Regions from separate parts of the Streptomyces sp. DSM 116795 genome, predicted to be linked through region 1. Evidence: riboswitches for the same ligand, from Rfam matches in the RefSeq annotation. Region 1 holds a riboswitch; the other holds the start of a gene.
The links. Region 1 has a riboswitch for cyclic di-AMP ahead of ACSMXX_RS11465 (C40 family peptidase). Riboswitches for the same ligand answer to the same signal wherever they lie in the genome.

Region 1 (3,212 bases):
GCCGGCGATCGGCCACATGCTGACGACGGACCCGCCGGACCACACCGGCTGCGGCGCCTGGTTGCGGGGTCGTTCACGCCGCGCCGGATCGCCGCGCTCGGACCGCGCGTCCAGCAGATCACCGACGAACTGCTCGACGCGATGCTGGAGAAGGAGGAGCGGCGTGCGGACTTGATCGCCTCCTTCGCCTTCCCGCTGCCGATGACGGTCATCTGCGAACTGCTCGGCGTACCCGAACTCGACCGCCAGACCTTCCGTGGCTGGTCCAACGCGGTGGTCGCGCCCACCAGCGCGGAGGAGGAGGCCCGCGCGTACGAGGAGATGCCGGCCTATCTCGCCGCGCTGATCGGGACGAAGCGGGAAACCCCTGGCGACGACCTGCTCAGCGCGATGATCCAGGAGGTCGACGACGGTGGCGACCGGCTCACCGGCGACGAACTCATCGGCATGTGCGTGCTGTTGCTCGTCGCCGGCCACGAGACCACGGTCAACCTCATTGGCAACGGAATGCGGGCCCTCTTCGCGCACCCGGACCAACTCGCCCGACTCCGCGCGGACTTCGGGCTGCTGGAGGGCGCCGTCGAGGAGATGCTCCGCTACGACGGCCCCGTCGAGACGTGTACCCAGCGCCTCGCCCTGGAGGACGTGGACCTGGACGGGGTGACCGTGCCCGCCGGCTCGACGGTCCTGATCGCCATGGCCGACGCCGACCGCGACCAGGAGCGCTTCGAGGACCCGCACCGCTTCGACATCGGGCGCGACGCCCGCGGCCACATCGCCTTCGGCCACGGCCTGCACTACTGCCTGGGCGCGCCGCTGGCCCGCCTGGAGGGACGGATCGCGATCCAGACGCTGCTGGAGCGGTGCCCGGACATCGCGGCGGACGCGGACGAGTCCTCGCTGCGGTGGCTGACGGGGATGCTGATGCGGGGTGTGAAGGAGCTGCCGGTGCGCTGGTGAGGCGCCACCCGGGCCCGGTGGGCCGCGCCCCGCCCCGTGACGCGGGCGGTCCCGTCGCTACGCTCCCTGGCCATGGACGTACTCATACATGTCTTCGTCGGCCTCCACATCATCGGTATCGCGGCCCTGCTGGGCGGCTTCTTCTTCCAGATGAAGGCGATGCGCGCGGAAGAGGCCCGCTTCGTGCCCGGCATGCTGCACGGCGCGTTCACCATGCTGCTGACGGGGATGGTCCTCGTCGGCCTCAACCAGGCCGACGACAGCCCGGTGAACAACATCAAGATCGGCGTGAAGCTGGCGCTGCTCGTGGTGATTCTCGGGCTCGTGTATGTGAAGAGGGACGAGGAGAAGGTGCCCTCGTCCCTCTTCGGCACGGTCGGCGCGCTGACGACAGCGAACATCTTCGTCGCCGTCCTGTGGACGTGACGGAGGGGACGAACGCCGGGCGGCCGCGGGGTCAGCCGGGGCGTACTGCCGAGTGGAAGGGCATGTTGCCGGCGGATTCGTACCGCACCTCGGCGCCCGGCTTCGGCGCGTGGATCATCTGCCCGTTGCCGGCGTAGATGCCGACGTGGCTGATGTCGTCGAAGAAGAAGATCAGATCGCCCGGCTTCATCTCCGACTTGGCGACCTTCGTGCCGACCTTGACCTGGTCCCACGTCGTACGGGGCAGGGAGATGCCGGCGGCCTTCCAGGCACCCTGGGTGAGACCTGAGCAGTCGAAGGAGCTCGGACCGGTCGCGCCCCAGACGTAGGGCTTGCCCAGCTGCTGCTTCGCGTAGCCGAGGACCTTCTCCGCCTGGGCCGTCTGCGAGCCGCCGCCCTTCCCGGCGTCGTCGCGCGCCTCTTCGGCGCGTTCGGCCGCCTTGCGGGCTTCTTCCTGCTTCTTCTTCTCGATCGCCGCCAGGCGGGCCTTCTCCTCGGCCGTCAGCTTCGAGAGCATCTTGCGCGCCTCGGCGAGCTTGTCCTGCACTTCCCGCTTGTTCTTCTTCAGCGCCTTCTGCGAGGCCTCGAGTGAGGCCAGTTCCTCGGTGGCGCTCTCGCGCTTGCTCTGCGCCGCCTTCTGCTGCTTCTCGAAGTCGGTGACGGCTTCCTTCTGACGGCCGGTCATCCGGTCCAGCATGTGCGACTGCTCGAAGAACTGCTGCGGGTCCTCGGTGAGCAGGAGGGTCGCGGTCTCCGACATGCCGCCGGTGCGGTACTGCGCGGTCGCGTAGTTGCCGAGCTCGCGGCGTGCGTCGTTGAGCTTCGCGGTCCGTTCGGCGGCCTCGTCGAGGGATCTGTCCGCCTTCTTGCGCTGGGCGTCCGTCTTCTCCTCGGCCTCGTTGTACTTCTGGGTCGAGACCTCGGCCTGCTGGTACAGCTTGTCGACCTTCTTCTTGACCTCGGAGATCGACGGCTTGCCGTCGTCCGGTGCGGCCTGCGCGCTCTGGGAGAGCAGCGAGACGGAGGCGAGCGCGGCGGTGGTGACGCCGAGGACTCCGCGCTTTGTCGAGGCGGACTTCAGTATCCGGGTGCGCGGCTTGCGATGGGACGCCAAGGCCGGCGACTCCTTCCGTGAACCGCCTACCGGGTTAGCTGACGGGTTCGGGCTGTCGGAAGGCTGCCCTACGGGTCGTGCGCGGTGCTTCTGCGGTGCGACTTCCCGATTCACCCCGGGTGCGTACGCCGTGTCGCGCGTACGCGGTGGGTCCCCGGCTCCGGCGGCGGCTCCCGGCGGATGACCGCCGGCTGGCCGCCGGATTAGGCGGAGGCGGCCCGTGCCGACGCTTTCGCCGACGATTGGTGCGGACCGCCTGGCACGGCACGGTAGCGAGATGTGGGGCGTCTGTGAAGGCCGTTAGGTGATACGTCCGATATCTGTTCGTTATCCCAGGCGGAGTTGGCCGCCTGGTGTCGCCGTGGGTGTCGGCGCGCGTGTCGGCGCGGCAATCTAGACTTCTCCGACGATGAGCAGCCTCTTCGACGACAGCTTTCTCGCCCACCTCGCACCCGTGCGCGCGCAGGACGACTCCTCCGGACACGGCGGCCCAAGTGGCCCCGAGGGGCCCCAGGATGGGCCGGGCCGCACGCCTGACGACGGCTCCGGCGGCGCCCGCGGCGGGGCCGCCGGGGGCGCGTCGGGCGGCGGCTCGTCCTCGTACCACAGGGGCGGCTCGCCTCGTACGGTCGTCGACGCGGCGGCGCTGCTGGAGGAGATGAACGAGGCGCAGCGCGCGGCCGTCGTGCACACCGGTTCGCCCCTGCTGATC
Region 2 (3,212 bases), 1.3 Mb from region 1:
TGATGTTGGCGGCGGAGAGACCCTTGCGGTCGGGGTGTGCGCCGGCCTTCGTCGCGATGACGAGGTCGTCCCGATTGCCGCGCGCCGCCATCCAGTTGCCGATGACCACCTCGGAGTCCATGCCGCCTTCGACGCCGTGGCGGGCGCCCGAGTAGGCGTCGGCGGTGTCGATGAAGTTGCCGCCCGCCGCGGTGTAGGCGTCGAGGACTTCGAAGGAGACGGATTCGCCGGCCGTCCAGCCGAAGACGTTGCCGCCGAGGCAGAGTGGCGACACGGAGAGCCGGCCGAGGGGGCGGCGCGAGGCGGGCCCGCCGGTCGCCGGGGCTGTCGAAGGCGTCGAGGACTTCGCGGCCGTCGAGGCAGTCGCGTCAGGGGAATTGGGATCGGACATGGCACCGACCGTAGCGTCCCGTGCCGGGCACCGGCTCGGAACAAAGACCGACGGCCCTGGTGTCGGGGGGTGGTCCACCAGGGCCGCCGGAGCATGGGAGGGCAGGGCCGTACTCGTGAAGGAGAGGGGCCCCCGTCCGCCGCCGCCTCGTCCCCTCCTTGTATGCGCCGAGGGGCGTGGGCGAGTTGTGCGTGGTCCAACGCACCTCGACGGTGCGAGGCGGCGGCGGCGCGATAGGTCATCGCGTCGGGCAGTCGTGCGCCTGTGCAGATGTTGGGAGAACAGCGGTGCGCCCGGGGAGAGGCGGATGTGCCGCTGTGGGTACGAGCACAGCCCTGTACGGAACTGCGGCTACAGGCACATGTACTTGTACTCGTACTTGTGGAGGTGCTCTGGCGGAGGCTTCAACTCCGCGCCGCCGAAGCGGTGTTGTCGGGGAGGGTGAAGGGGTGGCGTGGTGCGCGAGGGGCGGCCGGCGGACGGCCGCCCTTCCTGCAGCGGCGTCGTCAGGGAGTGAGGCCCTTGCCGCGCAGCCATGCCAGCGGGTCGATCGCGGGGCCGCCGCCGCCCGGGTGGACCTCCAGGTGCAGGTGGGCACCTGTGACGTTCCCGGTGGAGCCGACGCGGCCGATGGTCTCGCCCGTACGGACCTTCTGGCCCGCCGAGACGTTCATGGACGACTGGTGAGCGAACCAGAGTTCGGTACCGTCGTTCAGCTGCAGGATCGTGCGGTATCCGTACGATCCCGCCCAGCCGGCCTCCTTGACCGTGCCGGAGCCGATCGCCTTGATGGGCGTGCCGGAGGAGGCGGCGAAGTCCGTGCCCGTGTGGCCGTTGGACCACAGGCCGCCGGACTCCCCGAAGCCGGAGGTGAGTTGGTAGCCCGAGACCGGAAGCTTGAAGCTCTTGGCGAGCTTGGCCAGGCGCGCTTCCTCGGCCTTCTGGCGCTCCGCGGCCTCGGCCTTGTTCTGCGCCTTGGCGGCCTTCGCCTTCGCCGCTCCCGCTGCCTTGTCGATGGCGGCGTTGCGTGCGGAGGCCTCGGCCTGCGACTGCTGCTGCTGTGCCTGTTCGAGGATGCGGGAACGGAGCGCCTCGCCCGCGTCCGTACGGCCGGCCTGGGTGTCGCTCTCGGTCAGGGCCGCCTGCGTGAGGGGCTGACCGGCGACGGTGTCCTCGGAGCCGCCGGAGAGAAGCTTGACGCCGGGCAGGTCCTTGGCCTTGTCGGCCGCGGCGGCCACGTCCGGCATGGAGATGGAGGCCGACGGCTTCTCCTGCGCGGTGGCCATGCCGCCCGCGCCGACGGCCGCGATCATGCCGACGCCGAGGACGGCGCCGCTGCGGGCCATGCTGCCGCCGCGCTGCTTGGCGAGCTTGTGACGCCCGCGTACGGGGCGCACGGACTCCTCGGTCGGGTTCCACTCCTCGAAGGGAGGGTCGCCGGGGAGGGGGACGAAGGAGCCGGGGACGGGCGGCACTTCGCCGTCGCCGAACTCGTAGGTGCCGAACTCCGGGGACTCGTAGCCGGATGGCTCGTAGCCGGCCGAGTCGTAGGGGGACGCTTCGTAGCGGGATGCTTCGTAGGCGGGCGTCTCGTAGCCAGGTGCCTCGAAGCCAGGTGCCTCGAACTCCTGCGTCGCATAAGCCCCGTCGGTTCCGAAGCCGTACGTGCCGTCCGTGCCGTACGACCCGGTCAGCTGCGAGCCGTACCCGTCGAAACCGCCGTACTGGCCGGCCTGCTCGTACGACCCGTACGAGCCGAAGTGGCCGAACTGCTGTTGCGCGCCGTCGTTGCCGTAGGAGCCGTAGTCGCCGTATCTGCCGGACTCTTCGTCGTCGAGGTACGGGTCGTACGTGCCCTCGGGGGCATGCCTGTTGGACGCCACGGGGGCGTTCTCCTTTCCTTCCTTCTCGCCTACCGGGTTAGCTGACGGGTTCGGAGCAGGAAGGTCTCCTACGAACTGCCCGCCCGTGGGCGGAACTTGTCCGATTCACCCCATCCCCACCGGACTGGCCGGCAGGGGGTGGTTCCCCGGTTCCCTTGGTGCAGCGATATCGAGTTGTGGCTCGGGGTGGTGCACTTTCAGGATTCGGCGACGGCGCACGGAGCCGTCTCTCGTGACGGCAGTGACGACCGCGCTGCGTTATGGAACGTTAATAGAGCGGCGGTCGGGATTCCAAGCGGTTCCGGCGAGATTTGTAGCTGCGTGAGCTCCATCTTCCGGGACAGTCAGGGTCAATTGGGACACCCGGTCACTCTGCATGGTGCGGGGGATCGCTGTGGGTGACCGGTGAATCCCATGGATCCGACGTGAAGGGCCGTCAGTCCGCCGGGGTTCTCCGTTGCAGGGCCAGCAACGCCATGTCGTCCGCCGTCCCGCCGCCCGTATGCGTGTGTACGTCCACCAGGACGGCGTCGAGCAGCGCCTCGGGGTCCTCGAAGGAGCGGCCCGCCAGCGCCTTGTCCGGCTCGAAGAATGCGCCGTCGCTGTCCCGGGCCTCGGACAGACCGTCCGTGTAGAGGAGGAGCTGGCTCCCGTACGGGAAGGGGACCTCCTCGGCGCGGTCCGGCCACCGGCCCAGCTCCGGCTGCCCGAGGGGCAGGGCCGCCACGGCGGGGTCGAGGAAGCGGCACCGGCCTTCGGAGACCAGCAGCGGCGGCGGGTGACCGCGGTTGACGATGCGCAGCCGCTCCGGATTCGCCGCCGGGATCTCGGCGATGGCGGCCGTCGTGAAGCCCTCGTAGAACTCGGTGCCGAGACGACGCGGGCCCTCCCGGCGCAGGGCCCGCTCCAGGCGTTCGGTGACCGCTTCGAGCGTGGAC

Region 2: linked by a shared signal. The riboswitch ahead of ACSMXX_RS17110 (M23 family metallopeptidase) and the one ahead of ACSMXX_RS11465 (C40 family peptidase) in region 1 are both predicted to bind cyclic di-AMP.

What each region holds. Positions count from the first base shown of each region.
Region 1 covers NZ_CM147707.1:2,706,208-2,709,419, reverse strand. The annotation lists partial or broken gene ACSMXX_RS11475 (cytochrome P450 family protein) at 1-960, shown strand, start outside; gene ACSMXX_RS11470 (hypothetical protein) at 1,033-1,386, shown strand; gene ACSMXX_RS11465 (C40 family peptidase) at 1,418-2,500, opposite strand; cyclic di-AMP (ydaO/yuaA leader) riboswitch at 2,509-2,689, opposite strand; gene pcrA (DNA helicase PcrA) at 2,910-3,212, shown strand, end outside.
Region 2 covers NZ_CM147707.1:3,958,380-3,961,591, reverse strand. The annotation lists gene ACSMXX_RS17115 (aldo/keto reductase) at 1-391, opposite strand, end outside; gene ACSMXX_RS17110 (M23 family metallopeptidase) at 898-1,866, opposite strand; cyclic di-AMP (ydaO/yuaA leader) riboswitch at 2,286-2,450, opposite strand; gene ACSMXX_RS17105 (PP2C family protein-serine/threonine phosphatase) at 2,711-3,212, opposite strand, start outside.